3 regions of the Citrobacter sp. CRE-46 genome follow, and region 1 is predicted to be linked to each of the others. Evidence: predicted binding sites of a transcription regulator. Region 1 holds the regulator's gene; each other region holds the start of a gene.
The links. Region 1 encodes PurR, which represses purine synthesis genes. Its sites were predicted from a motif close to CANGCAAACGTTTGCNTG; they were not measured.
Positions count from the first base shown of each region.

Region 1 (10,877 bases):
GAGTACCACATGTCATCTGAAAAATTGTTTTCCCCACTGAAAGTGGGTGCCATTACGGCAGCAAACCGCGTTTTTATGGCGCCATTGACGCGTCTGCGCAGCATTGAGCCTGGCGACATCCCTACTCCGCTGATGGCCGAGTATTACCGTCAACGCGCCAGCGCGGGACTCATCATCAGTGAAGCGACGCAGATTTCCGCCCAGGCGAAAGGCTATGCCGGTGCGCCGGGACTACACAGCGAAGCGCAGATTGCCGCATGGAAGAAAATCACTGCAGCCGTACATGCTGAGCAAGGTCATATTGCTGTCCAGTTGTGGCACACCGGGCGCATCTCCCACGCCAGTCTGCAGCCAAACGGCCAGCCACCGGTAGCACCTTCCGCGATTAGCGCCGGTACCCGCACCTCACTGCGCGATGAAAACGGTCTGGCGACGCGTGCCGATACGACTATGCCGCGCGCACTCGAAACGGAAGAAATTCCGGGTATCGTTAATGATTTCCGTCAGGCAATTGCTAACGCGCGTGAAGCGGGTTTCGACATGGTAGAACTGCACTCCGCCCACGGCTACCTGCTGCACCAGTTCCTGTCGCCAACCTCTAACCAGCGTACCGATCAATACGGCGGTAGCGTCGAGAATCGTGCGCGTCTGGTGCTGGAAGTTGTCGATGCCGGTATTAAAGAATGGGGTGCCGATCGCATTGGCATTCGCGTCTCTCCGATTGGCTCTTTCCAGAACGTCGACAACGGTCCGAATGAAGAAGCCGACGCGCTGTATCTGATTGAACAACTGGGCAAGCGCGGTATCGCTTATCTGCATATGTCTGAACCGGACTGGGCTGGTGGTGAGCCGTATTCCGACGCGTTCCGCGAGAAAGTGCGTGCCCGTTTCCACGGTCCGATCATTGGCGCGGGCGCTTACACGCCTGAAAAAGCCGAAACGCTGATCGAGAAAGGTCTGATCGACGCCGTTGCTTTTGGTCGCGCTTATATCGCTAACCCGGATCTGGTGGCGCGTCTGCAACATAAAGCGGAACTGAACCCACAGCGTGCCGAAAGCTTCTACGGCGGCGGCGCGGAAGGTTACACCGATTACCCGACCCTCTAACGTCACAATCTCCGTTCTGCCATTGATAGCGGTGTAACAACGCCGCTATACTAAAACAACATTTTGAATGTATTAGCCATTTTCGAAGGGGAAAAAGATGCGTTTACTTCATACCATGCTGCGCGTGGGTGACCTGCAGCGTTCCATCGAGTTTTATACCAACGTGCTGGGCATGAAGCTGCTGCGTACCAGCGAAAACCCTGAATACAAGTACTCTCTGGCCTTTGTTGGCTACGGTCCTGAAACCAGTGAAGCCGTGATCGAACTGACCTATAACTGGGGCGTTGACAACTATGAGCTGGGCACAGCCTACGGTCATATCGCCCTGAGCGTAGACAACGCGGCTGAAGCCTGCGAACGTATTCGTCAGAACGGTGGTAACGTGACGCGTGAAGCTGGCCCGGTAAAAGGCGGCACAACCGTGATCGCGTTTGTTGAAGATCCGGACGGCTACAAAATTGAATTAATTGAAGAGAAAGACGCCGGGCGCGGCCTGGGCGACTAACCTCCCCCTCGGGCGCAGATCGTCTGTGCCCGTAGTTTTATCATCATCATTTTGCCATAATACGCGCTGCAATTTTCCCGTATTAAGAGACCCAGATGTCCGATAACGCTCAACTTTCCGGTCTGTGTGACCGTTTTCGTGGTTTTTACCCTGTCGTCATTGATGTCGAAACCGCAGGGTTTAATGCCAAAACCGATGCGCTGCTTGAGATCGCAGCCATCACATTGAAAATGGATGAACAAGGCTGGCTGATGCCGGACACGACGTTACATTTCCACGTAGAGCCGTTTGAAGGGGCAAATTTGCAGCCTGAAGCGCTCGCCTTTAACGGTATTGACCCTAACAATCCTTTACGTGGCGCGGTCAGCGAATACGACGCTCTACATGCCATCTTTAAAATGGTACGTAAAGGCATTAAAGACAGCGGCTGCAATCGGGCAATTATGGTGGCGCATAACGCCACATTCGACCACAGTTTTATGATGGCCGCTGCAGAACGCGCCTCACTGAAACGTAACCCGTTTCACCCGTTCGTTACCTTTGATACTGCGGCATTAAGCGGTCTGTCGCTGGGGCAAACTGTGTTATCAAAAGCATGCCTGGCGGCAGGAATGGAATTTGATGGCACTCAGGCGCACTCGGCGCTGTATGACACCGAACGTACGGCCGTGCTGTTTTGCGAAATCGTTAACCGCTGGAAACGCCTCGGCGGCTGGCCTCTCCCCGTGCCGGAAGACGCATAACGGACCGATAAAAAAGCGACCCTCACAGGTCGCTTTTTTATTTCAGCTGATATTACTCAGCGTCCGGCTCTTCGGTTTTGTATTTCGCCGCTGTTTCTTTAATCAACTGCTGCAACTCACCGCGCTGGTACATTTCAATGAGAATGTCACAACCGCCAACCAGCTCGCCATCAACCCACAGCTGCGGGAAGGTCGGCCAGTTTGCGTATTTCGGCAGCTCGGCGCGAATATCCGGGTTCTGCAGAATATCAACATAAGCAAAGCGTTCACCACAGGCGGACAGCGCCTGTACGGCCTGAGCGGAGAAACCGCAGCTTGGCAGTTTAGGGGAACCCTTCATGTACAGGAGAATTGGGTTTTCAGCGATCTGGCGCTGGATTTTTTCGATAGTGGTGCTCATTATCTTGCTTCCTTAAACTTCTTTTACGGCAGTAGTCTGACATTGTAGCGGGTCAGGCAGGCAACGGAAAATAACATTTTCATTACGCGTTATTATTTTATCGCCTGCCGTTAAAAGTTGCATTCTTAATCTTACTTACCCGCTCGAAGTGTATGGTTTTGATTATTTATTCACCGGCTACACTTTGATTTGCTGTTTTTTTTTGCGGTCGGTAACGAAACGCCGCGTTAAACAAAAAAAGCTATTAACTTTCCCCGTTTCGATAGATTAGAATCATCAGGTTTTGAAAATCACACGCAGGTATGATAGACCTGCCTTAACAGAGGACTGCTCAGTGGCGCGGATAAACCGAATCTCGATCACGCTCTGTGCTTTACTTTTTACTACACTGCCTTTTACGCCTATGGCGCATGCTTCCAAGCAGGCCAGGACGACACCTACCAGTTCCCACACCGTCAAAACGGTAGATAAAAAGAAAAGCGCAACAACCAGCCAAAAAACAGCCAGGACCAACAAGAAATCGGCGACAAAAACCACCAGCAAAACCAGTAGCAAAACAGCCTCCTCTTCTAAAAAACGCACAGCCACTCCGGCAAAATCGACTAAAACGGTAAACCGTCGCAGTAAAAATGCCGCAGCACAGATCGCTGCCGTTACCTGGACTGAAAAATGTACGCCGCGCAAAGGTCATAAGCCGCGCTGTGTGAAAGTGAAAACCGCCGCACCGACAACGCTTGCTGAGGCGCATAAAGTCAAAGTGCAGAAAGCGACGAAAACCGCTATGTCCACCCTGATGAACCAAATCGGCAAACCTTACCGTTGGGGCGGCTCTTCGCCAAGAACCGGCTTTGATTGCAGCGGCCTGGTCTATTACGCCTATAAAGATCTGGTTAAATTCCGCATTCCGCGTACGGCGAATGAAATGTACCACCTGCGTGACGCCGCACCGATTGAACGTGGCGAGCTGAAAAACGGTGACCTGGTCTTTTTCCGCACGCAAGGTCGCGGCACAGCCGATCACGTCGGTGTTTACGTGGGTAACGGTAAATTTATTCAGTCACCGCGCAGCGGTCAGGAAATTCAAATCACTTCTCTGAGCGAAGATTACTGGCAGCGCCACTATGTGGGCGCTCGCCGGGTAATGACACCGAAAACAATTCGCTAAAAACTTACCCTACAGAACATGCTGTAGGGTAAGTTCTTCTTTTGCATAACCTTTCAATTTGCTACCCTATCCTTACTCACAATGAGGCTATTGTGTGTACTCAATATAAATAATAAGGAGAGAAGCAATGTCGTTTGAATTACCTGCATTACCGTATGCCAAAGATGCTCTGGCACCGCACATTTCTGCCGAAACGCTGGAATACCACTATGGCAAACACCATCAAACCTACGTGACCAACCTGAACAACCTGATCAAAGGCACGGCGTTTGAAGGTAAATCACTGGAAGAGATCGTTCGTAGCTCTGAAGGCGGTGTATTCAATAATGCTGCACAGGTATGGAACCACACGTTCTACTGGAACTGCCTGGCGCCGAACGCAGGTGGCGAGCCGACCGGTAAACTGGCCGATGCAATTGCCGCCTCCTTTGGCAGCTTTGCGGATTTCAAAGCGCAATTCACCGATGCCGCTATCAAAAACTTCGGTTCTGGCTGGACCTGGCTGGTTAAAGGAACGGATGGCAAACTGGCTATCGTTTCTACTTCCAACGCAGGTACTCCGCTGACGACCGACGCGACGCCGCTGATGACCGTTGACGTATGGGAACACGCCTACTACATCGATTATCGCAATGCCCGTCCTGGCTACCTGGAGCACTTCTGGGCGCTGGTGAACTGGGAATTTGTTGCGAAGAACTTCGCAGCATAAAATGATAACGCAGAAGGGACTCCCTTCTGCGTTTTAGCCTTAGCTGGAGGCAGTGCAGACTTCTTCAGATTGCCTTCTTGCCGAGATAAAGACCAGCAGTAACGCAAGCCCTGCCACAATCGCTCCCATCACGGGTACAAAACTGTAGCCCAGACCACCGGAAATCACCGCCCCACCGGCTGCCGCACCTAACGCATTTCCCAGGTTAAACGCGCCAATGTTGACTGACGATGATAACCCTGGCGCTTCGCTGGCAACGCGCATCACCCGCATCTGCAACGGCGGAACCACCGCAAACGTCGCCGCGCCCCAGACGACCATACTGACCGCCGCCCCCAGCTCATTACGCGCGAGGAAGGGAATGGCCAGCATAATAACCATCAACAACAGCAAAAAGCCTTTAAGCGTACCGTTGACAGAACGATCCGCCAGTTTGCCACCAAGATAGTTTCCGATCGAGAATCCGACGCCAATTAATACCAGCATTCCGGTCACAAATGCCGGTGTGGCATGGGTAATGCTGTGCAGCACCGGCGAAATGTAAGTATAAAGCGTGAACATCGCGCCTGCGCCCAGCACAGTGGTCAGCAGAGCCGACAGCACCTGTGGGCGCATAAGTACCGCCAGTTCGCTGCGGACATCGGGGCGCGCTCCTGACCCACCTTTCGGTAATGAGAAGAACAGGCTGACCATAGCGATGACGCCCAGACCCGCCGTCGCCATAAACGACATCCGCCAGCCGATTGTCTCACCAAGCCACGTCGCCGCGGGAACACCGCCAATATTGGCAATCGTTAACCCCATAAACATGGTTGCCACGGCGCTGGCTTGCTTATGTTTAGGTACCACGCTTGCGGCGACAACAGAGCCGAGACCAAAAAAGGCTCCGTGATTAAGACTGGTCAAAATACGTGACAGCATCAGCGTGGTGTAATCCGGCGAGATAGCGGAAAGCACGTTGCCCAGCGTGAAAATAGCCATCAGGAATATCAGCGCATTACGTCGCGCGCGATGGGACAGCAGCAGTGTCATCAGCGGAGCTCCCACCATCACGCCAACCGCATACGCGCTAATCAGCATCCCGGCCGCGGGAATCGAGACATCCACCCCTTTGGCAATCACGGGCAATAATCCCATTGGCGAAAATTCGGTGGTGCCAATGCCAAACGCGCCAATCGCCAGCGCCAGTAAGGGATAATTGATTTTCATATATCGACTCCGTAACGTCGAGCCGTGGCGCGACATAAAATAAGAGTCAAAAGCATGACATTGATCGCAAAATTAATAAAGTTAACAAAATTGCAAAAGACTTTTGCTTATTCGCAAACAATAGAGGGGGAATAGATGCGGAAAGGATGAGGGAGAGCTAACTCCCTCGGGGAAATCAATGCAGTGCTGCGGTCAGGCCACCCGCGACGATCAAACCCAGAACAATAATGGTAGTCACTAACGAAAATTTCAGATCGGTGCTCATCAAGTTTTCTCCTTTTTATTCCCACACAAAAAGTGATATTGCGCATTTTTACACACTTGAAAGCAAAAATCTCTCACGATTTATATTGATAACTGCTTTTAACTCTTCCCCTTTTCGTTAAGATCAGACAAAATTCCACGCTTACTTGATTAGCGTACCGGCCATTGACCCCTTCCTGACGTTCCGTGTCGTTTTCCCGGCGTGCCGCAACCCCTACGTTGCGTTAAGGGTGTGTGAAGGCAAACGTTTACCTGGAGTATTCTCAGGAGCTTAGGATATGGTCTGGAGTGAGATGTAATGGCAACAATTAAAGATGTAGCGAAGCGAGCAAACGTTTCCACTACAACCGTATCACACGTAATTAACAAGACGCGCTTTGTCGCGGAAGAAACGCGTAATGCGGTTTGGGCTGCGATCAAAGAGCTGCACTATTCTCCAAGCGCAGTTGCGCGCAGCCTGAAGGTGAATCACACCAAGTCTATCGGCTTGCTGGCGACCAGCAGCGAAGCGGCCTATTTCGCCGAAATTATCGAAGCCGTTGAGAAAAACTGTTTCCAGAAAGGCTATACCCTGATTCTGGGCAACGCATGGAACAGTCTTGAAAAGCAGCAGGCCTATCTGTCGATGATGGCGCAAAAGCGCGTTGATGGTCTGTTAGTGATGTGTTCTGAGTATCCGGAACCTCTGCTTTCGATGCTCGAAGAGTATCGCCATATTCCGATGGTTGTTATGGACTGGGGCGAAGCTAAGGCTGATTTTACCGATACGGTCATTGATAACGCTTTCGAGGGCGGTTACATGGCGGGTCGGTATCTGATAGAACGCGGCCATCGCGAGATTGGCGCAATCCCGGGCCCGATGGAGCGGAATACCGGGGCCGGTCGTCTGGCTGGCTTTATGAAAGCGATGGAAGAAGCGCTGATTAAGGTTCCCGAAAACTGGATTGTACAGGGCGATTTTGAACCTGAATCCGGTTATCGCGCCATGCAGCAAATTCTTTCACAGTCGCATCGTCCGACCGCCGTCTTCTGCGGTGGCGATATCATGGCGATGGGCGCGCTGTGCGCCGCTGATGAGATGGGACTGCGCGTACCGCAGGATGTCTCGCTCATCGGTTATGATAACGTGCGCAACGCCCGCTTCTTCACGCCAGCGCTGACCACCATTCACCAGCCTAAGGATTCACTGGGTGAAACGGCCTTTAATATGCTGTTAGACCGCATCGTGAATAAACGCGAAGAGTCGCAGTCTATCGAGGTTCATCCGCGTCTGGTAGAGCGCCGCTCCGTTGCTGACGGTCCATTCCGCGATTATCGTCGTTAAGCCTGTTGTGCGGGGGCCTCATCTGGCTCCCGCAACCATTCTTTATTCAGCGTTTCGCTATCACCTAAATAGTCCAGCAACCAGCTCAGTGCTGGCGAGGTATCGTTCTGTTGCCATGTCAGACAACACGCGGCATCAGGAAAGGGATTCTCCAACTGCAGCGACACCCATTTACCGCTATCAATCCACGGCTTGGCAAAATGTGTTGGTACCATGCCTACACACAATCCCGCAGATAAACAGGTTGCGGAAGATTCCCAGTCAGGCACCACAACGCGCTTTTGGTTGTCCAGTAACCAGGTTATACGCTTCGGCAATGTACGCGAGGTATCTTCTCGCACCAGTGACGGCCAGTTGCGCAACGTATCATCGCTTAGCGGCCCCGACATTGACGCCAGCGGATGATGGCTGGCCACCACGCAGCTCCAGCTCAGCATGCCCATGTCGCGGAAGGTATAGCGACCCCCTACCGGAATGGCCTGTGTGGCGCCAATAGCCAGCTCTACACGCCCATCGGAAAGCGCATCCCAGACACCATTAAAGACTTCCTGAAAAACCAGCAGTTCCACATCATCAAAGTGGCGATAGAAATCCACAATCATCTGCCGGGTACGTTCGGGACGGACAATGTTATCTACCGCGATTGCCAGTTGTCCTCGCCAGCCGTTGGCGATTTGTTGACATTGCTGACGAGTGATCTGCATTTTTTTGATAACAGAGCGCCCTTCTTTTAAAAACCACGCGCCGGCAGGCGTTAATTCCACATCGCGATGGCGTCGCTCAAAAAGCGGTACAGCCAGCCACTCCTCCAGTTGGCGCACGGTGTAGCTTACCGCCGAAGGTACGCGGTGTAACTCCTGCGCGGCTGAACTGAAACTGCCGTTGCGTGCAACCGCATCAACCACTTCAAGTGAATATTCCGACCACATATTCTGCCTACAAAAAATTTGAAATCAGTAAGCAAATATTAGCGTTTCACAGCGTGAATTACACTCACTACACTCAGCGGCATTGTTCTATTGCTAAAAAAAGAGAAATGATGATGCAACCTGGGAAAGGTTTTTTAGTCTGGTTGGCGGGCCTTAGCGTGCTCGGCTTTCTGGCGACGGATATGTATCTGCCCGCCTTTGCCGCGATTCAGTCCGATCTGCAAACACCTGCATCTGCCGTCAGCGCCAGCCTAAGTTTATTTTTAGCGGGTTTCGCCGTCGCACAACTACTGTGGGGACCGCTCTCGGACCGCTATGGCCGTAAACCGATTTTACTGTTGGGTTTATCTATTTTTGCGCTGGGTAGTCTGGGTATGCTGTGGGTTGAAAACGCCACTGGCTTGCTGGCGCTACGCTTTATTCAGGCCGTTGGCGTCTGTGCCGCGTCGGTTATCTGGCAGGCGCTGGTTACAGACTATTACCCTTCACAAAAAGTAAACCGCATCTTTGCCACCATTATGCCGCTGGTCGGGTTATCACCGGCTCTCGCGCCGTTATTGGGCAGCTGGATTCTGGTCCATTTCTCCTGGCAGGCCATTTTCGCCACCCTGTTTGCTATTACCCTGATTCTGATGCTTCCGGCCCTGCGTTTAAAACCGACGGTTAAAGCACGCGACGACAGCCAGGATAAACTGACTTTCGCCACACTGTTGCGCTCGAAAGCTTATCGTGGAAACGTACTGATTTATGCCGCCTGCTCCGCAAGCTTTTTCGCATGGCTGACGGGTTCACCGTTTATCCTTAGCGAAATGGGCTACAGCCCGGCAGTGATTGGCCTGAGCTATGTTCCGCAAACTATCGCCTTCTTAATTGGTGGTTACGGTTGCCGTGCGGCGCTGCAAAAATGGCAAGGTCGTCAGATGCTGCCATGGTTACTGATTCTTTATTCCATCAGCGTTGTTGCCACCTGGGCTACCGGCTTTATTCATCATGTTGCGCTGGCTGAAATTCTGATCCCATTCTGCGTAATGGCGATTGCCAACGGCGCAATCTATCCTATCGTTGTCGCTCAGGCGTTACGTCCTTTCCCACAGGCCACAGGACGCGCAGCCGCATTGCAAAATACGCTGCAACTGGGTTTATGCTTCCTGGCAAGTCTTATGGTGTCGTGGCTGATCGCCACCCCGCTGCTCACCACCACCAGCGTGATGCTGACAACAGTGCTGCTGGCAGCCATCGGTTACAAAATGCAATCGCAGACCGATAACACCCGTCAAACAGATGACCGGGCGCAAATTGCCCACGGTGAGTCTCACTAATAAATGTCGCGGGCACATAGTTAGCCCGCTAACAGTTTTCTATTGAATCGTCAAAAAATCAGGCTTATACTGATTTCCAGTTGTTACAAAAACGATAATTTTTAGGTATTAACGGGGACAAGAACGTTCCTGTTTTTCCACGGATGGCCTTTTCGGTAAGGGTTCCTCCCTTCCTCTGTTCTACGTCGGATTAAAGATTCGCGGATTAATTCCGTGAGATTTCTCACAAAGCCCAAAAAAGCGTCTACGCTGTTTTAAGGTTCTGATCACCGACCAGTGATGGAGAAGCTATGAGTTCATCGTGTATAGAAGACGTCAGCGTACCGGATGATAACTGGTACCGCATCACCAATGAATTATTGAGCCGTGCAGGCATTACCATTAATGGTTCGGCTGCGGCGGATATTCGTGTCAAGAACCCCGATTTTTTCAAACGCGTACTGCAGGAAGGATCGTTAGGTTTGGGTGAGAGCTATATGGATGGCTGGTGGGAGTGCGATCGGCTGGACATATTTTTCACTAAGGTATTGCGCGCCGGGCTTGAAAATCAACTCCCCCGCCACTTCAAAGATACCTTACGTATCGCCACGGCACGACTGTTTAATTTACAGACCAAAAAGCGCGCCTGGGTTGTCGGCAAAGAACATTACGATCTGGGCAACGACCTCTTTAGCCGCATGCTTGATCCTTACATGCAGTATTCCTGCGCCTACTGGAAAGATGCCGATACCCTGGAATCTGCCCAACAGGCGAAGTTAAAAATGATTGCCGAAAAATTGCAGTTAAAGCCGGGAATGCGTGTGCTCGATATTGGTTGCGGCTGGGGTGGCTTGTCCCATTTTATGGCATCGCAATACGGTGTGAGCGTGGTAGGTGTGACCATCTCGGCAGAGCAGCAGAAAATGGCGCAAGCGCGTTGCGCGGGACTGGATGTCACCATTTTGCTGCAAGATTACCGCGACCTGAACGACAAATTTGATCGCATTGTCTCCGTCGGCATGTTTGAGCATGTCGGCCCGAAAAACTACAACACCTATTTCGACGTTGTCGATCGCAATTTAAAGCCGGACGGTCTGTTTTTACTGCACAGCATCGGTTCGAATAAAACCGACAATAATGTTGATCCGTGGATCAATAAATACATCTTCCCGAACGGCTGTTTACCGTCAGTTCGCCAGATTGCCAACGCCAGCGAGCCGCATT
Region 1 is NZ_CM184341.1:2,860,293-2,871,169, forward strand. It holds gene AC534G_RS13910 (alkene reductase) at 10-1,107, shown strand; gene gloA (lactoylglutathione lyase) at 1,205-1,612, shown strand; gene rnt (ribonuclease T) at 1,708-2,355, shown strand; gene grxD (monothiol glutaredoxin 4) at 2,408-2,755, opposite strand; gene AC534G_RS13930 (C40 family peptidase) at 3,090-3,920, shown strand; gene sodB (superoxide dismutase [Fe]) at 4,048-4,629, shown strand; gene AC534G_RS13940 (MFS transporter) at 4,669-5,838, opposite strand; gene cydH (cytochrome bd-I accessory subunit CydH) at 6,014-6,103, opposite strand; gene purR (HTH-type transcriptional repressor PurR) at 6,401-7,426, shown strand; gene punR (DNA-binding transcriptional activator PunR) at 7,423-8,355, opposite strand; gene punC (purine nucleoside transporter PunC) at 8,469-9,674, shown strand; gene cfa (cyclopropane fatty acyl phospholipid synthase) at 9,965-10,877, shown strand, end outside.

Region 2 (10,877 bases), 1.5 Mb from region 1:
TTATGGCGCGCCGATTTATGTCCGTCATGAGGTGGTGCATAACCGCTATGTGGTGGATAGCCTGCGCGAGCGCGGCGCAATTTTTATTGAGCAAATCAGTGAAGTGCCTGACGGCGCGATCCTGATCTTCTCCGCCCACGGTGTCTCTCAGGCGGTACGTAACGAAGCCAAAGGTCGTGATCTCACGGTTTTCGACGCCACCTGTCCGTTAGTCACCAAAGTGCATATGGAAGTGGCGCGCGCCAGCCGTCGCGGTGAAGAGTCAATTCTGATTGGTCACGCCGGACACCCGGAAGTCGAAGGCACGATGGGCCAGTACAGTAACCCACAGGGGGGGATGTATCTGGTTGAATCACCGGAAGATGTACTGAAACTGACCGTGAAGAATGAAGGTAAATTGTCCTTCATGACACAGACCACGCTTTCCGTTGACGACACTTCTGACGTGATTGATGCGCTGCGCCAACGGTTCCCGAAAATTGTCGGGCCGCGCAAAGACGATATCTGTTATGCCACCACCAACCGTCAGGAAGCGGTTCGCGCGCTGGCGGAACAGGCTGATGTGGTGCTGGTGGTCGGCTCGAAAAACTCCTCTAACTCTAACCGTCTGGCTGAACTGGCCCAGCGAATGGGGAAAGCGGCGTATTTGATTGACGATGCGACCGACATCCAGGAAGCGTGGGTAAAAGACGCTAAGTGCGTAGGCGTGACGGCCGGAGCCTCGGCGCCGGATATCCTGGTGCAAAACGTGATCGCTCGCCTGCAGGAACTTGGCGGTGGAGAGGCTATCCCACTGGAAGGCCGTGAAGAAAATATTGTTTTCGAAGTGCCTAAAGAGCTGCGTGTGGATGTTCGTGAAGTAGAGTAAGTCTTTCACGATACGATTATGAGAAGATGCCAGACTTAACGTCTGGCATTTTTTATGGAGAAACCATGCGCTTACCGATCATTCTTGATACCGATCCCGGCATTGATGATGCCGCCGCTATTGCCGCCGCGCTGTTTGCCCCTGAGCTGGATCTGCAACTCATGACCACGGTAGCAGGCAATGTTTCGGTGGAAAAAACCACCCGTAATGCGTTGCAGTTGCTGCATTTCTGGAATGCGGATATTCCGCTGGCGCAAGGGGCATCAATGCCGCTGGTGCGGCCGCTGCGTGACGCCGCTTCCGTGCACGGCGAGTCCGGTATGGAAGGGTATGAATTTGTCGAACACGACCGACAGGCGATGGCAAAACCCGCCTTCCAGGCTATTCGTGACGCGCTGATGCATGCCCCGCAGCCCGTGACGCTGGTAGCGATTGGTCCGCTGACCAACGTTGCGCTGCTGCTGACCCATTATCCTGAATGCATATTCAATATTCACCGTCTGGTGATGATGGGCGGTTCAGCCGGGCGCGGGAACTTTACGCCAAATGCCGAGTTTAATATTGCTATCGATCCTGAGGCCGCCGCGAAAGTTTTTCAGAGTGGGCTGGAGATCGTGATGTGTGGGCTGGATGTCACTAATCAGGCCATGCTGACGCCGGAGTATCTGGCGACGCTTCCCGCGCTCAATAAGACCGGCAGCATGCTGCACGCACTATTTAGCCATTACCGCAGCGGCAGTATGAATACAGGACTGCGGATGCATGATCTGTGCGCGATTGCCTGGCTGGTGCGCCCGGAACTCTTTACCCTGCAGCCGTGCTTCGTGGCGGTGGAAACTCAGGGGGAATATACCTCGGGTACCACGGTGGTGGATATTGAAGGACGTTTGGGGCATCCGGCAAATGCCCAGGTTGCACTGGATCTTGACGTTGAGGGGTTCCAGCAGTGGGTGGCAGAGGTGCTGGCGCTGGCGCCATAATCAGGTGTTGTGTAGCGGTACCTTTTCGCCGAGATAATCAATCATCGCCCGCATTCTGGCGGGCATATGTTGATTGCGCGTCCATAGCAGCCACAGTTCCCCGCTGTAGTCGCTGATAAATTCCCATTCCGGCAGTACCTGGACAATCTCGCCATTGGAGAGTGCCGCGCGGGCGGTGAACAGCGGCAGGCTGCCGATTCCGAGGTTATTTTTCACCGCATCCAGACGTACGCCGGTATGGTTGGCGGCGTAGCGACCATGAGTCTGAATGGTCTCCACACGTTCACCGCGGCGAAACTTCCAGCGTGAATCCGCAGGTGTCTCGCCAAGGCTGATACAGCTATGCTCGCGCAGTGCCTGCGGGTGCTCGGGCGTACCATGCTTGCGTAAATACTCGGGGGTAGCGCATATGACATGGCTGACCGGCATCAGTGGTTTCCCATACAGGCCCGGGGAGGGCGACTGACTGATGCGCAGCGCAAGGTCGACGCCGTCGTCGATTAAATCCATATAACGGTCTTCCAGCCGAAGGCGGACGTCCACCTGTGGGTAGCGCGTAAAGAATTCGGCCATCAGTGGATGAATGACAAATCGCCCCACCGCTTTGGGCACGCTGAGGGTCAGTTGCCCTTGCGCAATAGTTTGTCGGCTGCTGCCTGAGTCGACAGCCATTTGCGCCGCATGCAGCATTTCCTGCGCGTGCGCATACACTATTTTGCCCGTTTCGCTAAGCGCCAGCTTGCGTGTCGTACGGTGCAGCAGTTTGCTGCCCAGCGCCTTCTCGAGGCGTGATGCGCTGCGGCTAATAGCGGAAGGCGTAGCACCTGAGACTTTGGCGGCGGCAGAGAAGCTCCCCTGGTCGATAATCAACACAAAGGTGGCAAGGTCAGGAAGAAGGTTAGGGTTCATTTGTGCATACCAGGCAAAGATGCATTGAACCGGCGCAGGATTATCGCCGTCAGTAAAGTGAATATACTCTTCCTATCAAGAGGAGAGCAATCATGACCGAACGTCTTTATTACACCTGTGATAACACCGAAGGCCAGGCCACGGTGATGAGCTGTACAGCGCGAGCGGAAGGAGGCTATGCGGTGGTGCTGGACGGCACGCTATTTCACCCACAGGGCGGTGGGCAACCCGCGGATGCTGGCTGGATTGATGAGATCCCCGTCGAGACGGTGATCGTGAGTGATGACGATGTGCTACATATCGTGGCGACACCGATTGCGCCTGGCGTAATCAGCCTGAGAGTTGATGCGACACAGCGTCAGCTGCATGCGCGGCTGCACTCTGCGGGGCACCTTATCGGGCTGGCGGGTACAGAGTACGGATGGCAACCGGTAAAAGCGCACCACTGGCCTGGCGAAGGGCGGATTACGTTTTCCGCAAAAGGCAGCAGTACGCTGCCGGACGGCGCCTCACTGCTGGCGAAAATCAACGCCTGGCAGGCGGAGGATCTTCCTCGCCGGGTGACATCCGACGGCGGTTTGCGCGAAGTCGGGTTCGGTGAGCTGCCCGCTTACCCTTGCGGCGGTACGCATGTTGCGCGTTTATCCGACATTGGGCAGGTGACGATTACTCAGGTGAAGATGAAAAAAGGGCAGATGATCGTCACCTACACGCTCGTGCCATAAAACCGCACTCGCGAAAATATCTACGCAGATTGGCTGGTTTCTGCTCGGTTTTCCATCGTTTTCCCATCACTTTGCGCCATACTGAGTAAGTTTGACTTCTTTCCAGTGCTCCAGCAATGATTCATCCTGCGGGATGAATCATGTCTTTTACTGATATTCCCCTCTGTTTATCATTAAATTCTAATTATGGGTGTTTTCAGCTAGCGGCCTCCGGGCGTGCTGGTTACTCTGAAAACGATTTACGCAAAATTAACAAAAGAGAATAGCTATGCATGATGCACAAATCCGCGTTGCCATCGCGGGAGCCGGAGGACGCATGGGGCGTCAGTTGATTCAGGCCACACTTGGCATGGATGGCGTACAGCTTGGCGCGGCGCTGGAGCGCGAAGGCTCTTCCTTACTGGGAAGCGATGCCGGAGAGTTAGCGGGAGCCGGGAAAACGGGCGTTACCGTACAAAGCAGCCTTGAGGCGGTGAAAGATGATTTCGATGTTTTCATCGATTTCACGCGACCGGAAGGTACGCTGACGCATCTGGCGTTTTGCCACCAGCACGGTAAGGGAATGGTGATTGGTACCACCGGATTCGATGATGCCGGTAAACAGGCTATTCGCGATGCCGCGCAGGAGATTGCTATCGTCTTCGCTGCGAATTTTAGCGTCGGCGTTAACGTCATGCTGAAACTGCTTGAGAAAGCAGCAAAAGTGATGGGGGACTATACCGATATTGAGATTATCGAAGCGCATCACCGCCACAAAGTGGATGCCCCATCGGGGACCGCGCTGGCGATGGGTGAGGCGATCGCCGGGGCGTTGGATAAAGATCTGAAAGACTGCGCTGTCTACTCGCGCGAAGGTTATACCGGCGAGCGTGTGCCGGGCACTATTGGTTTTGCGACCGTACGCGCCGGTGACATTGTCGGCGAACATACCGCGATGTTTGCCGATATTGGCGAGCGTATTGAAATCACCCATAAAGCGTCCAGCCGCATGACTTTTGCCAATGGCGCAGTGCGATCGGCGGTTTGGCTGAAATCTAAGTCAAATGGTCTTTTTGATATGAAAGATGTACTTGATTTACGCAGTTTATAGATTTTATTACCCTTCGTGATGTGGTTATGGTAATCGTAATTATTTGATTACATGGGGCAATATTTTATTGCCCTTTAATTTTTTGGATTTTGGTTTTGTTTTTTATCTAAGTCGATGTTTATATATGTTTTTATGCTTCATTCTGTTATATGAATGTAAATTTTGACCAAGTGGTCCACTTTTTTCTCTCGCTGCTCCCGTTTTTACACTCTTTATCTACCGCAAGCGTTTTCCACCCTGAGTTAGCTGATCTTTTTGCCTGTTAAATCGAGTGATTTATCCCAGTGGCGTAAAATAATAATAAAAATTGCCCTTTTGGGTAGACTTTTACGTGGGCTATCTCTAGAATGCCGCCGTTTGCCAGAAATCCATAGGTAAGCAAATTTGCATTGATTCATGAGGTGTTAATGAATTAATATGCAAATAAAGTGAGTGAATATTCTCTGGAGGGTGTTTTGATTAAGTCAGCGCTATTGGTTCTGGAAGACGGAACCCAGTTTCACGGTCGGGCCATAGGGGCAACAGGTTCGGCGGTTGGGGAAGTCGTTTTCAATACTTCAATGACCGGTTATCAAGAAATCCTCACTGATCCTTCCTATTCCCGCCAAATCGTCACTCTTACTTATCCTCATATCGGTAATGTCGGCACCAATGAAGCCGATGCAGAATCTTCTCAGGTACATGCGCAAGGCCTGGTCATCCGCGACCTGCCGCTGATTGCCAGCAACTACCGCAACACCGAAGACCTCTCTTCTTACCTCAAGCGCCATAATATTGTGGCGATTGCCGATATCGATACCCGTAAGCTGACGCGACTGCTGCGCGAGAAGGGCGCTCAGAACGGCTGCATCATTGCAGGCGATAATCTGGATGCTGCGCTGGCCTTAGAAAAAGCCAAAGCGTTCCCGGGCTTAAATGGGATGGATCTGGCAAAAGAAGTGACCACCGCTGAATCCTACAGCTGGACTCAGGGTAGCTGGACGCTTTCGGGTGACCTGCCGGAAGCGAAGTCTGCAGAAGAGCTGCCGTTCCACGTGGTGGCCTACGATTTTGGCGCCAAGCGCAACATTCTGCGTATGCTGGTGGATCGCGGCTGCCGCCTGACGGTGGTACCGGCGAAAACCTCCGCGGAAGATGTTCTGAAGATGAATCCGGACGGTATCTTCCTGTCTAACGGCCCAGGTGACCCGGCCCCGTGCGACTACGCCATCGAAGCCATTGAGAAATTCCTCCAGACCGATATTCCGGTATTTGGCATCTGCCTCGGCCATCAACTGTTGGCGCTGGCGAGCGGTGCGAAGACCATCAAGATGAAGTTTGGTCACCACGGTGGTAACCACCCGGTGAAAGACATGGATAAGAATGTGGTGATGATTACCGCGCAGAACCACGGCTTTGCGGTGGATGAAGCTTCGCTGCCAGCCAACCTGCGCGTGACCCACAAGTCCCTGTTCGACGGTACCCTGCAAGGGATTCACCGTACCGATAAACCGGCGTTCAGCTTCCAGGGCCACCCGGAGGCGAGCCCAGGCCCGCATGATGCGGCGCCGCTGTTCGACCACTTTATCGAGCTTATTGAACAATACCGTCAGTCCGCGAAATAATCAGGAGTAATAAAAGCCATGCCAAAACGTACAGACATAAAAAGTATCCTGATTCTGGGCGCGGGCCCGATTGTTATCGGTCAGGCGTGTGAGTTTGACTACTCCGGCGCCCAGGCGTGTAAAGCGCTGCGCGAAGAGGGTTACCGCGTTATTCTGGTGAACTCTAACCCGGCAACCATTATGACCGACCCGGAAATGGCCGATGCGACCTACATCGAGCCGATCAACTGGGAAGTGGTACGCAAAATCATCGAAAAAGAGCGTCCGGATGCGGTTCTGCCAACCATGGGCGGCCAGACCGCGCTGAACTGCGCGCTGGAGCTGGAGCGTCAGGGCGTGCTGGAAGAGTTCGGCGTGACCATGATTGGTGCGACCGCTGATGCGATTGATAAAGCAGAAGACCGCCGTCGTTTCGACGTGGCGATGAAGAAAATCGGCCTCGACACCGCGCGTTCCGGTATCGCGCACACCATGGAAGAAGCGCTGGCGGTTGCCGCTGACGTGGGCTTCCCGTGCATCATCCGTCCATCTTTCACCATGGGCGGCACCGGCGGCGGTATCGCCTACAACCGTGAAGAGTTTGAAGAAATCTGCGAACGCGGCCTGGACCTCTCGCCAACCAACGAGCTGCTGATTGATGAATCGCTGATCGGCTGGAAAGAGTACGAGATGGAAGTGGTGCGTGATAAAAACGACAACTGCATCATCGTCTGCTCTATCGAAAACTTCGATGCGATGGGTATTCACACCGGTGACTCGATCACTGTTGCTCCGGCGCAGACCCTGACCGACAAAGAATACCAAATCATGCGTAACGCCTCGATGGCGGTACTGCGTGAAATCGGCGTAGAAACCGGCGGTTCCAACGTTCAGTTCTCGGTGAACCCGAAAGATGGTCGTCTGATCGTTATCGAAATGAACCCGCGCGTCTCCCGCTCTTCGGCGCTGGCTTCCAAAGCCACCGGCTTCCCGATTGCCAAAGTGGCGGCCAAACTGGCGGTGGGTTACACCCTCGACGAACTGATGAACGACATCACCGGTGGCCGTACTCCGGCCTCCTTCGAGCCGTCTATCGACTACGTTGTCACCAAGATTCCTCGCTTCAACTTCGAGAAATTCGCCGGTGCGAATGACCGTCTGACTACGCAGATGAAATCCGTCGGCGAAGTGATGGCGATTGGCCGCACGCAGCAGGAATCTCTGCAGAAAGCGCTGCGCGGCCTGGAAGTGGGCGCCACCGGTTTCGACCCGAAAGTGAGCCTCGACGACCCGGAAGCGCTGACCAAAATCCGTCGCGAGCTGAAAGACGCGGGCGCCGAGCGCATCTGGTATATCGCCGATGCCTTCCGCGCGGGCCTCTCCGTCGACGGCGTGTTCAACCTGACCAACATCGACCGCTGGTTCCTGGTACAGATTGAAGAGCTGGTACGTCTGGAAGAAAAAGTGGCGGAAGTGGGCATCAACGGCCTCGACGCTGACTTCCTGCGTCACCTGAAGCGCAAAGGCTTCGCCGATGCGCGTCTGGCAAAACTGGCGGGTGTGCGCGAAGCGGAAATCCGCAAGCTGCGCGACCAGTACAACCTGCACCCGGTCTACAAGCGCGTGGATACCTGCGCGGCGGAATTCGCCACCGATACCGCCTACATGTACTCTACCTATGAAGAAGAGTGCGAATCTAACCCATCCGTCGACCGCGACAAAATCATGGTCCTCGGCGGCGGTCCGAACCGTATCGGCCAGGGTATCGAATTTGACTACTGCTGCGTCCATGCCTCGCTGGCGCTGCGCGAAGACGGTTACGAGACCATCATGGTCAACTGTAACCCGGAAACTGTCTCTACCGACTACGACACCTCCGACCGTCTGTACTTCGAGCCGGTAACGCTGGAGGACGTACTGGAAATCGTGCGCATCGAGAAGCCGAAAGGCGTCATCGTGCAGTACGGCGGCCAGACCCCGCTGAAACTGGCGCGTGAACTGGAAGCCGCAGGCGTACCGGTTATCGGCACCAGCCCGGACGCCATCGACCGCGCGGAAGACCGTGAACGCTTCCAGCACGCGGTTGACCGTCTGAAGCTGAAACAGCCAGCCAACGCCACCGTGACCGCCATTGAACAAGCGGTTGAGAAGGCGAAAGAAATTGGCTACCCGCTGGTGGTGCGCCCGTCCTACGTACTGGGCGGCCGCGCGATGGAAATCGTCTACGACGAAGCCGACTTGCGTCGCTACTTCCAGACCGCGGTTAGCGTCTCCAACGACGCGCCGGTGCTGCTGGACCGCTTCCTCGACGATGCCATCGAAGTGGACGTTGACGCCATCTGCGACGGCGAAATGGTGCTGATTGGCGGCATCATGGAGCACATCGAGCAGGCGGGCGTACACTCCGGCGACTCCGCCTGTTCTCTGCCTGCCTACACGCTGAGCAAGGAAATTCAGGATGTGATGCGCCAGCAGGTGCAGAAGCTGGCCTTCGAACTGCAGGTGCGCGGCCTGATGAACGTGCAGTTTGCGGTGAAAGACAACGAAGTCTACCTGATTGAAGTCAACCCGCGTGCGGCGCGTACCGTACCGTTCGTCTCCAAAGCCACCGGCGTACCGCTGGCGAAAGTGGCGGCGCGCGTGATGGCCGGCAAATCGCTGACCGAGCAGGGCGTGACCAAAGAAATTATCCCGCCGTACTACTCGGTGAAAGAAGTGGTGCTGCCGTTCAACAAATTCCCGGGCGTTGACCCGCTGTTAGGGCCAGAAATGCGCTCTACCGGGGAAGTGATGGGCGTGGGCCGTACCTTCGCGGAAGCGTTCGCCAAGGCACAGCTGGGCAGTAACTCCACGATGAAGAAACAGGGCCGTGCGCTGCTCTCGGTTCGCGAAGGCGACAAAGAGCGCGTGGTGGACCTGGCCGCTAAGCTGCTAAAACAGGGCTTCGAGCTGGATGCGACTCACGGTACCGCGATTGTGCTGGGTGAAGCCGGTATCAACCCGCGTCTGGTGAATAAGGTGCATGAAGGTCGTCCGCACATTCAGGACCGTATCAAGAATGGCGAATACACCTACATTATCAACACCACCGCAGGTCGTCAGGCGATTGAAGACTCCAAGCTGATTCGCCGCAGCGCCTTGCAGTACAAAGTGCATTACGACACTACCCTGAACGGCGGTTTCGCAACGGCCATGGCGCTGAATGCGGATGCCACCGAGAAGGTGACCTCGGTGCAGGAAATGCACGCGCAGATCAATAAATAATAAACAGAAGGTTCGGTGATATTTGCGTTAATCGGATCTGCAATATAAATTTGAAACGGTTCCTGAGAAGGAGCCGTTTTTTTTACCCTATCAGGTCATTCCTGGAGATGTCCGTTTCCTTAACCACATTTTCAATGTAATAAGCACGATATTGCTCACACTAATCAACATTCAAGTCGCATACTATCTTTATATCCACAATTTTAATATGGCTTAGTTTTTATTAATTTGGACAGGCCGTAGCCAGATTTTTAATTTGTGAAATGGTGTGCTTATGTGTGAAAAATATGTTGAAAGACCGCTTTATTTGTTAATTGCTGACTGGATGATGGCAGAGGACCGATGGATCACTGCCAAGGAGATTTCCCGTCAATTTGATATTGAACACTGCAAAGCAATTAATACGCTCTCCTATATTCTGTCAGAAGTTGGGGAAATTGTTTGTGAAGTGAAGATGATCCCTAACCAGATTGCAGGACGAGGCTGTCAGTGCCAGCGTCTGGTGAAAGTCGTGAGTATTGATTCTCATCTCTATCGCCGATTGAATCATAATTTGCAGGAAAGAAAAGTGAGTGTGGCGAAAGCGCCGCGACTGTCTGCCGTTCCCCCAACAGAGCTCAACCGTGAGCAGAAATGGCAGATGATGCTGTCAAAAAGTATGCGTCGCTAATGGTTAGTTTGCCTGATGGCAGCGTTAACGGGGATTGACGCGTAGGCCGGATAAGCGTCAGCGCATCCGGCATCAATTATTGGGCTGATTTTGGCTTCACGTCCGTCGTGCCTTTCAGGCGCGGCCGGTTTTTTTCGACCTGGGTTAACGGCTTCGTTTCAGATAGCCCCGTTCGACAGCGGACCGCAAGATCCTGATATTCTTTGGTGTTGAGGCGTTTCCAGTGCAGCTCCTGGTCTGTGACCTGGCGTAGTACTCGTGCAGGTGAACCCACCAGCAGTTGCCTTGCCTCACCCTGAAATCCGGCTTTGACGAAACTCATGGCGGCGACGATGCTCTCTTCGCCAATCACTGCGCCGTCCATAATCACGCTGTTCATACCGACCAGGGCGTCCCGGCCCACCACGCAGCCATGCAAAATAGCGCCGTGGCCGATATGAGCGTTCTCATGCACGATGGTATCGGTATCGCAGTAGCCATGCATAATGCAGCCATCCTGCAGATTAGATCCTGCCTTAAGGATCAGGCGCCCATAATCCCCACGCAATGACGCGAGTGGGCCAATATAAACACCAGCACCCACGATGACATCGCCAATCAGCACGGCGCTGGGATGGACAAACGCGTCCGGGTGTACCACCGGGATCAGTCCTTCAAAGGCGTAATAGCTCATGGTTGTACCTCGGTTTTTTTGCCGGACGACGGCGTAAACACCTTATCCGGCATAGTCACATTAACGACCTTTCCACACCGGATCGCGTTTTTCGGCAAATGCCTGCGGTCCTTCG
Region 2 is NZ_CM184341.1:4,350,060-4,360,936, reverse strand. It holds gene ispH (4-hydroxy-3-methylbut-2-enyl diphosphate reductase) at 1-868, shown strand, start outside; gene rihC (ribonucleoside hydrolase RihC) at 934-1,848, shown strand; gene AC534G_RS21210 (LysR family transcriptional regulator) at 1,849-2,757, opposite strand; gene AC534G_RS21205 (alanyl-tRNA editing protein) at 2,850-3,482, shown strand; gene dapB (4-hydroxy-tetrahydrodipicolinate reductase) at 3,751-4,572, shown strand; gene carA (glutamine-hydrolyzing carbamoyl-phosphate synthase small subunit) at 5,028-6,176, shown strand; gene carB (carbamoyl-phosphate synthase large subunit) at 6,195-9,419, shown strand; gene caiF (carnitine metabolism transcriptional regulator CaiF) at 9,694-10,089, shown strand; gene caiE (carnitine operon protein CaiE) at 10,166-10,762, opposite strand; gene caiD (crotonobetainyl-CoA hydratase) at 10,823-10,877, opposite strand, start outside.
Region 2: the regulator PurR is predicted to act here: its motif matches at 4,791-4,808, upstream of carA (glutamine-hydrolyzing carbamoyl-phosphate synthase small subunit).

Region 3 (10,877 bases), 1.5 Mb from region 1:
CAACATCCTTAGGGTACAAAAAAAGAAGGTCAATACATCTTAGCTTTCAGGATTAAAAAATATGACCATACCCTCAAATTTAGACATCTACCGACTGATCGACACGCAAAACGGTCGCGTAACCCCACGTATTTATACCGACCCTGAAATTTATCAACTGGAGCTGGAACGCATCTTCGGACGCTGCTGGCTGTTTCTCGCCCACGAAAGCCAAATCCCCAAACCGGGCGATTTCTTTAACACTTATATGGGCGAAGACGCCGTGGTGGTGGTGCGCCAGAAGGACGGCAGCATCAAAGCGTTTCTCAACCAGTGCCGCCACCGCGCGATGCGCGTGAGTTATGCCGACTGCGGTAACACCCGCGCCTTCACCTGCCCGTATCACGGCTGGTCGTATGGCATTAACGGCGAGCTGATCGACGTGCCGCTGGAGCCGCGCGCCTACCCACAAGGGCTGTGCAAATCCCACTGGGGGCTGAACGAAGTGCCATGCGTCGAGAGCTACAAAGGGCTGATTTTCGGTAACTGGGATACCACCGCGCCGAATCTTCGCGATTATCTCGGCGACATCGCCTGGTATCTCGACGGCGTGCTGGATCGCCGTGAAGGCGGCACTGAAATCGTCGGCGGCGTACAGAAGTGGACCATCGACTGTAACTGGAAATTCCCCGCCGAACAGTTCGCCAGCGACCAGTATCACGCGTTGTTCAGCCACGCCTCTGCCGTACAGGTATTGGGCGCGAAAGACGACGGCAGCGACAAACGCCTGGGAGACGGTCAAACCGCCCGCCCGGTGTGGGAAACCGCCAAAGACGCGCTACAGTTCGGCCAGGATGGACACGGCAGCGGCTTCTTCTTTACCGAGAAACCGGACGCCAACGTCTGGGTCGACGGCGAAGTCTCCAGCTACTATCGCGAGACCTATGAAGAGGCGGAGCGGCGTCTGGGTAAGGTTCGTGCGCTGCGCCTCGCCGGTCACAACAATATTTTCCCCACGCTCTCCTGGCTGAACGGTACCGCCACGCTGCGCGTCTGGCATCCGCGCGGGCCGGACAAAGTCGAAGTATGGGCGTTCTGCATCGCCGATAAAGCCGCCTCTGATGACGTCAAAGCCGCTTTTGAAAACAGCGCCACCCGCGCCTTCGGCCCGGCAGGGTTCCTTGAGCAGGACGACTCGGAAAACTGGTGTGAAATTCAAAAACTGCTGAAAGGCCACCGGGCACGCAACACTAACCTGTGCCTGGAGATGGGTCTCGGCCAGGAAAAACGTCGTGAAGACGGCATTCCGGGGATCACTAACTACATTTTCTCGGAAACCGCTGCCCGCGGCATGTATCAGCGTTGGGCCGATTTATTAAGCAGCGAAAGCTGGCAGGAAGTGCAGGAAAAAACCGCCGCATACCAGCAGGAGGTGATGAAATGAGCGCGTTAGTCTCCCCTGAGCTGCATCACCGCATCAGCCAGTTTCTGTATGAAGAAGCGCGTTTGCTGGACGACTGGCAGTTCCGCGACTGGCTGGCGCAGCTGGATGACGACATTCGTTACACCATGCGCACCACGGTCAATGCTCAAACCCGCGACCGCCGCAAAGGCGTACAGCCGCCGACCACCTGGATTTTCAACGACAATAAAGACCAGCTTGAACGCCGTATCGCGCGGCTGGAAACCGGCATGGCGTGGGCCGAAGAGCCGCCTTCCCGCACCCGCCACATGATCAGCAACCTGCAGGTTAGCGAAACCGACCAGCCGGACGTGTTCGCCGTGCGCCTGAACTATCTGCTGTACCGCGCACAAAAAGAGCGTGACGAGACGTTCTACGTCGGCACGCGCATGGATAAAGTCCGTCGTCTGCCGGGCGACGAATGGCGCTTACTGGGGCGTGAGATCGTGCTCGATCAGGCGGTGATCACCTCCCACAACCTGAGTGTACTGTTTTGATGAGCCGCATATTTGCCTGCTCCGCCACGGAGCTACCGGAGGGGGAAGCCCTCCGGCTGGAAACCTCTCCCGTCATCGCGCTGTTTCACGTTGGCGGTGAGTTTTATGCCATTAACGATCGCTGTAGCCACGGTAACGCCTCGATGTCGGAGGGCTATCTGGAAGACGACGCCACGGTGGAGTGCCCGCTGCACGCCGCCAGCTTCTGCCTGAAAACCGGCAAAGCGCTGTGCCTGCCCGCCACCGATCCGCTCACCACCTATGCGGTGCATGTGGAAGGCGGCGAGGTGTTTATTGATTTACCCGAGGAGGCCAGATGAGCGATTTACGCGATAACGTTGTGTTTATTACTGGCGGCGGCTCCGGGCTGGGGCTGGCGCTGGTAGAACGCTTTATTGAAGAAGGTGCGAAAGTCGCCACGCTCGAGCTGTCCGCAGCGAAGATTGCCAGCCTGCGCCAGCGCTTTGGTGAACACGTACTGGCGGTGGAAGGCAACGTGACCTGCTATGCCGACTACCAGCGCATGGTGGATCGGATCCTCACCACCTTCGGCAAGCTGGACTGTTTTATCGGCAACGCGGGTATCTGGGATCACAACGCTTCGCTGGTCAATACGCCCGCCGAGGCGCTGGAAAGCGGCTTCCACGAGCTGTTTAACGTTAACGTGCTGGGCTATCTGCTGGGTGCCAAAGCCTGCGCCCAGGCATTAATCGCCAGCGAAGGCAGCATCATCTTTACCCTGTCTAACGCCGCGTGGTATCCCGGCGGCGGCGGGCCCCTGTATACCGCCAGCAAGCACGCGGCCACCGGGTTGATTCGCCAACTGGCCTACGAACTCGCCCCCAAAGTGCGGGTGAACGGTGTCGGCCCGTGCGGCATGGCGACCGATCTGCGCGGCCCGCAGGCGCTCGGTCAGAACGATACCTCGATTATGCAGTCGCTGACGCCGGAGAAAATTGCCGCCATTCTGCCGCTGCAGTTCTTCCCAGAACCGGCAGATTTTACCGGCCCGTACGTGATGCTGGCGTCACGGCGCAACAACCGCACGCTGAGCGGCGTGATGATCAATGCCGACGCCGGTCTGGGGATCCGTGGGATCCGGCACGTCGCGGCTGGTCTGGATCTGTAAGGAGTCATCATGAACGAACAGATTATTGCCATCATCGGCGGCGGCCAGGCGGGAGCGATGGCCGCCGCCGCGCTACGTCAGCAGGGGTTTAGCGGACCGTTACACCTCTTTTCTGACGAGGCTCACCTGGCCTACGAGCGCCCGCCGCTGTCAAAAGCGATGCTGCTGGACGATAACCCGCAGCTTCAGCCGGTTCTGCCCGCCAGCTGGTGGCAGGAACACAACGTGCAGTTGCATCTGGGCGTTACGCTACGCGAGATTGATCGCGCCTCACGTACGTTAACGCTCGCCGATGGGCAAACCTACCGCTGGACTCAGCTGCTGCTGGCTACTGGGGCCGCCGCCAGACCGCTACCGCTGCTGGATGCGCTGGGCGAGCGCTGTTTTACCCTACGTCATGCGGGAGATGCCGAGCGTCTCCGGGCTGCGCTACAGCCAGGAAAATCGATCGTGATTGTCGGCGCGGGTACCATTGGCCTGGAGCTGGCGGCCAGCGCCACCCAGCGCGGCTGCCGGGTGACGGTAGTCGAACTGGCATCAACGGTGATGGGCCGCAATGCGCCTGCGCCGGTGCGCGACTATCTGTTAGCCCGCCATCAGCAGGCCGGGGTGAGAATGCTGCTCAATAGCGCCATTGAGCACGCTGAAGCGGGAGAATTTCTCACGCTCACGCTGCAAAATGGCGAAACGCTACAGGCTGATGCCGTGGTTTATGGTATCGGTATCGTGGCCAACGATACGCTGGCCCGCGACGCGGGGCTGGAAACGGCCAATGGTATTATTGTCGATAGCGCCTGCGCCACCTCCGACCCGGTCATTTTCGCCGCCGGTGATGTGGCGCTCACTCGCCAGTCGGACGGTTCGTTAAAGCGCATCGAAAGCTGGGAAAATGCCAACTGCCAGGCGCAGGTCGCCGCCGCCGCGATGCTCGGTTTACCCCTGCCGGAAGCCACGCCGGGCTGGTTCTGGACCGATCAATACAGCGATAACCTGCAGTTTGTTGGCGAAATGCAAGGAGAAAGTTGGCTCGTACGTGGCGATCCTGATGCGCAGAAAGCAATATGGTTTAGTTTGCAGAATGACGTCGTTGTCGGCGCAGTGACGTTGAACCAGGGTCGGGAAATGCGCTTATTGCGGAAATGGATTCAGGCTAAGAAAAAGCCGCCAGTGGCGGCTTTAGTCGATGAAACAATCTTGCTTAAGTCACTATAACTGGCGGATGTCTCTTCGTTTATCCGGCCTACAGGTAACTCACCTGTAGGCCGGATAAGGTCCAGCAATCAATATGACTTACGCGTAAACCGGGAAGCGTGCGCAGATATCCAGCACTTTACCTTTGATGCGCTCAATTACCGCTTCATCATTGATATTGTCCAGAACATCACACATCCAGCCAGCCAGCTCTTTCACTTCCGCTTCTTTAAAGCCACGGCGAGTGACAGCCGGAGAACCGATACGGATACCGGAAGTCACAAACGGGCTCTTCGGATCGTTCGGTACGCTGTTTTTGTTGACGGTGATGTTAGCACGACCCAGTGCAGCGTCGGCTTCTTTACCGGTCAGGTTTTTATCAACCAGATCCAGCAGGAACAGGTGGTTTTCAGTCCCACCGGAAACCACTTTGTAGCCGCGGTTCAGGAACACTTCCACCATCGCTTTGGCGTTTTTCGCAACCTGCTGCTGGTAAACTTTGAACTCTGGCTCCATCGCTTCTTTCAGCGCCACGGCTTTCGCCGCGATCACGTGCATCAGCGGGCCGCCCTGCGCGCTTGGGAACACGGCGGAGTTCAGTTTTTTGTACAGCTCTTCATCACCGCCTTTTGCCAGGATCAGGCCGCCGCGCGGACCCGCCAGCGTTTTGTGGGTGGTGGTGGTCACAACGTGAGCGTGCGGAACCGGGTTCGGGTAAACGCCGGCGGCAATCAGACCGGCAACGTGCGCCATGTCGACGAACAGGTATGCGCCGATGCTGTCAGCGATTTCACGCATTTTTGCCCAGTCAACCACGCCGGAGTAGGCAGAGAAGCCACCGATAATCATTTTCGGTTTGTGCTCTTTGGCCTGCTTAGCCATGTCTTCGTAGTCAATTTTACCGGACTCATCAATGCCGTAAGGAATGATGTTGTAGAGTTTGCCGGAGAAGTTAACCGGGGAGCCGTGAGTCAGGTGGCCGCCCTGCGCCAGGTTCATACCCAGCACGGTATCGCCCGGCTGCAGCAGCGCGGTATAGACAGCGAAGTTAGCCTGAGAGCCAGAGTGCGGCTGTACGTTAGCGTAGTCAGCGCCAAACAGCTCTTTAGCGCGATCGATAGCCAGTTGCTCAACGATATCAACGTACTCGCAACCGCCGTAGTAGCGCTTGCCCGGATAACCTTCAGCGTATTTGTTGGTCAGCTGAGAACCCTGCGCCTGCATTACACGCGGGCTGGTATAGTTTTCGGAGGCGATCAGTTCGATGTGCTCTTCCTGACGTACTTTTTCCTGCTCCATAGCCTGCCACAGTTCGGCATCATAATCGGCAATGTTCATTTCACGCTTTAACATCCGCATCTCCTGACTCAGCTAACAAGTAAATTTTGGCCTGAAAAGGCAGTCTTCCAGGACTTCGGCCAACAGTATAACCGAATCATTCTTCGATAACAGGTCTTGACAAAGGATTTTACGCAAACGATTACCTTCACGGCACACAAGGCTTTGGAGAACAAAGGTCTGCTGAATTTCAACGGATTTCTTTTCAGGTTTGTGATGCAGATTTTTCACGATGTAACCTTTACAACGCAAAGTTACAAAGAACCATTTACAATGCAGGGGTATTTTTTATAAGATGCATTTGACATACATCATTAAAGTTTTAGATAAAGGAAGACCGTATGCTTGACGCACAAACCATCGCTACAGTGAAAGCCACCATTCCCCTGCTGGTTGAAACAGGTCCAAAGCTGACCGCCCATTTCTACGATCGCATGTTTACGCATAACCCAGAGCTGAAAGAAATTTTCAACATGAGTAACCAGCGCAATGGCGACCAACGTGAAGCGCTGTTTAACGCCATTGCCGCGTATGCCAGCAACATCGACAACCTGCCAGCGCTGTTGCCAGCCGTTGAGAAAATCGCCCAGAAACATACCAGCTTCCAGATAAAACCAGAGCAGTACAACATCGTAGGAAGTCACCTGCTGGCCACGCTGGACGAAATGTTCAGCCCGGGCCAGGAAGTGCTGGATGCGTGGGGCAAAGCATACGGCGTGCTGGCGGGCGTGTTTATTAACCGTGAAGCGCAAATCTACAGCGAAAACGCCAGCAAAACCGGCGGTTGGGAAGGTACGCGTCCTTTCCGTATCGTGGCGAAAACGCCGCAAAGCCGCGCGATTACCAGCTTTGAGTTTGAACCCGTCGATGGCGGCGCAGTGGCGGAATACCATCCGGGTCAATACCTGGGCGTCTGGCTGAAGCCGGAAGGTTTCCCGCATCAGGAAATCCGTCAGTATTCGCTGACCCGTAAGCCAGATGGCAAAGGCTACCGTATTGCCGTGAAGCGCGAGGACGGTGGTCAGGTTTCAACCTGGCTGCATAACCACGCCAATGTCGGTGATGTAGTTCACCTGGCCGCGCCAGCGGGGGATTTCTTTATGGACGTTGCGACCGATACGCCGGTGTCGCTGATTTCCGCAGGCGTGGGCCAAACGCCGATGCTGGCGATGCTGGATACGCTGGCGAAAGCTCATCATACGGCGCAGGTTAACTGGTTCCACGCGGCGGAAAATGGCGATGTACATGCTTTCGCCGATGAAGTAAAAGAACTCGGCAAAACGCTGCCACGCTTTAGCGAGCATACCTGGTATCGTGAGCCAAACGAAGCCGATCGCGCGAAAGGTGCGTTTGATAGCATTGGTCTGATGGATCTGAACAAACTGGAAGGGGCAATCAGCGATCCGGCGATGCAGTTTTATCTGTGCGGCCCGGTCGGCTTTATGCAGTTCGCCGCGAAGCAACTGGTCGGTCTGGGCGTGAAAAACGAGAACATTCATTACGAATGCTTCGGCCCGCATAAAGTATTGTAATGTATTACGCGAGTAGGCCGGATAAGGCGTTTACGCCGACATCCGGCAATCACTCTGCCTGATGCACTACGCTTATCAGGCCTACAAATTAACGGCGCGGCTTAGATTGCCGCGTCGTCTTCTTCACCGGTACGAATACGAATAACGCGTGCCACGTCGAAAACAAAAATCTTACCGTCACCGATTTTACCGGTCTGCGCGGTACGAATAATGGTGTCAACGCAGGTATCGACGATGTCGTCGGGAACGACAATTTCAATTTTTACCTTCGGCAGAAAATCCACCATGTATTCCGCACCACGGTATAACTCGGTATGGCCTTTCTGACGGCCAAATCCTTTCACTTCTGTCACAGTCATACCGGTAATGCCGACTTCAGCCAGCGCTTCACGGACGTCGTCCAGCTTGAAAGGTTTAATAATCGCATCAATCTTTTTCATGCTATTCCTTGAAAAGGTCGCCTGTCTTTTGATCGAATAAAACTAACATAATCCGCAGATTTATTCTTTGAAATCGTTTGCCTCCAGCTCATGGCGAGAAAGCAACTTGTAGAACTCGGTGCGATTGCGCCCCGCCATTCGCGCCGCATGGGTCACATTGCCTTTTGTGATTTGCAATAGTTTGCGCAGGTAGTTAAGTTCAAACTGATTGCGCGCTTCAACAAAAGTCGGCAGCGCGGTGTTCTCCCCTTCCAGGGCCTGCTCCACCAGCGCATCGCTGATAACCGGCGAAGAGGTCAAGGCCACGCACTGCTCAATCACGTTGACCAACTGACGTACGTTGCCCGGCCAACTGGCGGTCATCAAACGCTTCATGGCATCGGTCGAGAAGGCGCGCACGAAGGGTTTGTGCCGTTCAGCAGACTGTCGCAGCAGGTGGTTTGCCAGCAGCGGAATATCTTCCGTACGCTCGGCAAGCGCTGGGATCTTCAGACTAACCACGTTGAGGCGATAGTACAAATCTTCACGGAACTCGCCCCGCGCCATCGCTTTAGGCAGGTCGCGGTGGGTAGCCGATATAATGCGCACATCAATGTCTATATCGCGGTTACTGCCCAGCGGCCTGACCTTGCGTTCCTGTAAAACGCGCAGCAATTTGACTTGTAACGGCGCGGGCATATCGCCAATCTCATCAAGGAACAGCGTCCCGCCTTCCGCCGCCTGAAACAGGCCCTCGCGATTGCTTACCGCACCGGTAAAGGCGCCGCGCGCATGACCAAACAGTTCGGATTCCAGCAACTGTTCCGGTAACGCGCCGCAGTTAATAGCAATGAATGGCTTGTGGCTGCGCGGGCTGGCGTTATGAATCGCCTGGGCAAACACCTCTTTCCCGGTTCCGCTTTGACCGTTAATCAATACGCTCACATCCGATTGCGCTACCATCCGCGCCTGTTCTAACAGACGCAGCATCAGCGGGCTGCGGGTGACGATAGACTCACGCCAGCTGTCATCAGTGGCTGGCGCAGACTGTTCCAATGCGCCATCAATCGCGTGGTATAACGCGTCTTTATCAACCGGCTTGGTGAGAAAACTGAATACCCCTTGCTGCGTCGCGGCAACGGCATCAGGGATGGAACCGTGAGCAGTAAGGATGATAACCGGCATTCCAGGTTGTACTTTCTGGATTTCAGTAAACAGCTGCATGCCGTCCATTTCATCCATACGCAGATCGCTGATAACCAGATCCACTTTTTCGCGGTTCAGCACCCGTAACCCTTCCTGCCCACTTTCGGCGGTTACGACGCTGTAACCTTCGCTGGTCAGTCGCATACCGAGCAATTTCAACAGGCCCGGATCGTCATCCACCAGCAGCAGATGTGCGGGCTTACGGCTTATCATGGTGTGACCTCATCGGCAGATGGCGCAGTGCCATCCTCGTTATCAGGCGTGGTGAGTTTATCATTCCCGTGCGGCGCGTCAGGATTGTAGCTGCCGGCAGGTTTGCGCGTGGAAAGCTGACGTTCTATATCAGTCAGATTCTCCAGCTTACGGGTTGTGAGATCGAGCTGGGACTGCAAATGCTGCTGCTGTTGACGCAGCGTGTCCAGATCGCTGTCCGATGTTTGCTGGAGTTTACTGTAGCGCATACGCTCTTCGGCAAGCTGCAGTTGTAGCGTTTGGCTGCTGAGCCAGACCTGATACAGAGGTCTGACTTGCGGCGGAATTTGCGGACTTAATGCCTCGAGGCGCGTAACAGCCTCCCGCCTTTCAGGTGGCGTAATGTTAGCGTTATCAAGCAGAATCCCGCGTCTGAAAGCCCCCTGCCAGGTATCTGGCATCATCATACTGGCTTCACTGCGCGCCTGTACCGGCATCAGGCGATTGGCGCAATCCATTGCCCGCAGCCAGTACAGTGGGTTTGTCTCTGTAGGCTGGCTCGTCAGGGACCAGATATCCGTACACTCGGTTGCAAGATAGTCCGCCAGTTGGTAAGGCGGAATTTTCTCCTGAGAGGGGTCGCCAGTAACATGATTCACCGCGTTCGGCACGCACCCGGCCAGCGCCAGACACGGCAGGCTCATAAGCAAGACTCGACGGAAAAAATGTCGTTTAAGCATTCGGAAAACAACGTGTGGCATACTCACCAGACTTAGGTTTATTTTAGTGATTTTTTGCAGCAGATAGGGGCAATTCTATGCGAAAACAAACGCTTTGCGCATGGTCATCAACCAGATACAGTTTGCCTCGCATACGGCGGATGCAATCTCTGGCAATGCTCAGCCCCAACCCGCTTCCTTTTACCGCCCCTTTTCGCTGATGGCTACCCTGGAAAAAAGGCTCGAAGATCATGGTCTGTTCTGCTTCTGGAATCGGTGTGCCTGTATTCGTTATATCGATGTATACCGTTGAGCCATGCAAACTGCTGCGAATCCAAATGTTACCGGATTCAGCGCCATAGTGCACCGCATTGGAATAAAGATTGTCCAGCACGCTCATCAACAGCATCGGTTCCGCCAGGCAGGTGTTCGCCTCAAGCGCTACCTCAGTATGTATCATTTTGCCGCGAGCAGGCAGGCTATGTGCAGAAACAACGCTTTCAACCAGCGGCGCAATGTCCACACTCTCAAGCTCAACCTCGTCATCCGCCAGTTTGCGGTTGTAATCAAGAAGCTGCTCAATCAGCTTTTGCAGGTTACGGCTGCTGTCATCCAGAATACCGACCACCTCTTTTTGCTCCGGCGTAAGCGGTCCAACGACCTGATCGGCCAGCAACTCCGTCCCTTCGCGCATGCTCGCCAGCGGCGTTTTCAGCTCATGGGAAAGATGACGTAAAAACTGATGCCGTTGCGACTCAAGCCAGGAAAGACGTTCGCTCAACCAGATAATGCGCTGACCGACAGACCTCAGCTCACGCGGCCCGGTAAATAATACGCTGTCGCCCAGCGAGCGCCCTTCCCCCAGCCGATTGATCATCCTTTCTATGCCCTTCACCGGGCCGATAATCATACGAGTGAACAGCAGTACCATCGCCAGGCTGACGAGAAACAGCACCAGCGCCTGCCAGCCGAAGAACTGCCCACGTTCGGCAATTTCCTGCTGTAGCTGCTGGCCACGAGAAAAGACCACGGTGCGCGTCGCCTGTACCATCTCGGTATTGGCATTCGCGAACGCTTCCAGCCGGGCTGCCGCTACGCTATCTGGACCGCTGTTATTGCACTGTAATTGCGCGAGGTCGTTGAGATCCTGACGTAACGCCTGATAAAGCTTGGTATCCGGCAACACGCCCGCATGCGCATCCAGCATGTCGCT
Region 3 is NZ_CM184341.1:1,365,558-1,376,434, reverse strand. It holds gene hcaE (3-phenylpropionate/cinnamic acid dioxygenase subunit alpha) at 62-1,423, shown strand; gene hcaF (3-phenylpropionate/cinnamic acid dioxygenase subunit beta) at 1,420-1,938, shown strand; gene hcaC (3-phenylpropionate/cinnamic acid dioxygenase ferredoxin subunit) at 1,938-2,258, shown strand; gene hcaB (3-phenylpropionate-dihydrodiol/cinnamic acid-dihydrodiol dehydrogenase) at 2,255-3,067, shown strand; gene hcaD (phenylpropionate dioxygenase ferredoxin reductase subunit) at 3,077-4,279, shown strand; gene glyA (serine hydroxymethyltransferase) at 4,358-5,611, opposite strand; gene hmpA (NO-inducible flavohemoprotein) at 5,938-7,128, shown strand; gene glnB (nitrogen regulatory protein P-II) at 7,230-7,568, opposite strand; gene glrR (two-component system response regulator GlrR) at 7,629-8,963, opposite strand; gene qseG (two-component system QseEF-associated lipoprotein QseG) at 8,963-9,706, opposite strand; gene qseE (two component system sensor histidine kinase QseE/GlrK) at 9,729-10,877, opposite strand, start outside.
Region 3: the regulator PurR is predicted to act here: its motif matches at 5,728-5,745, upstream of glyA (serine hydroxymethyltransferase).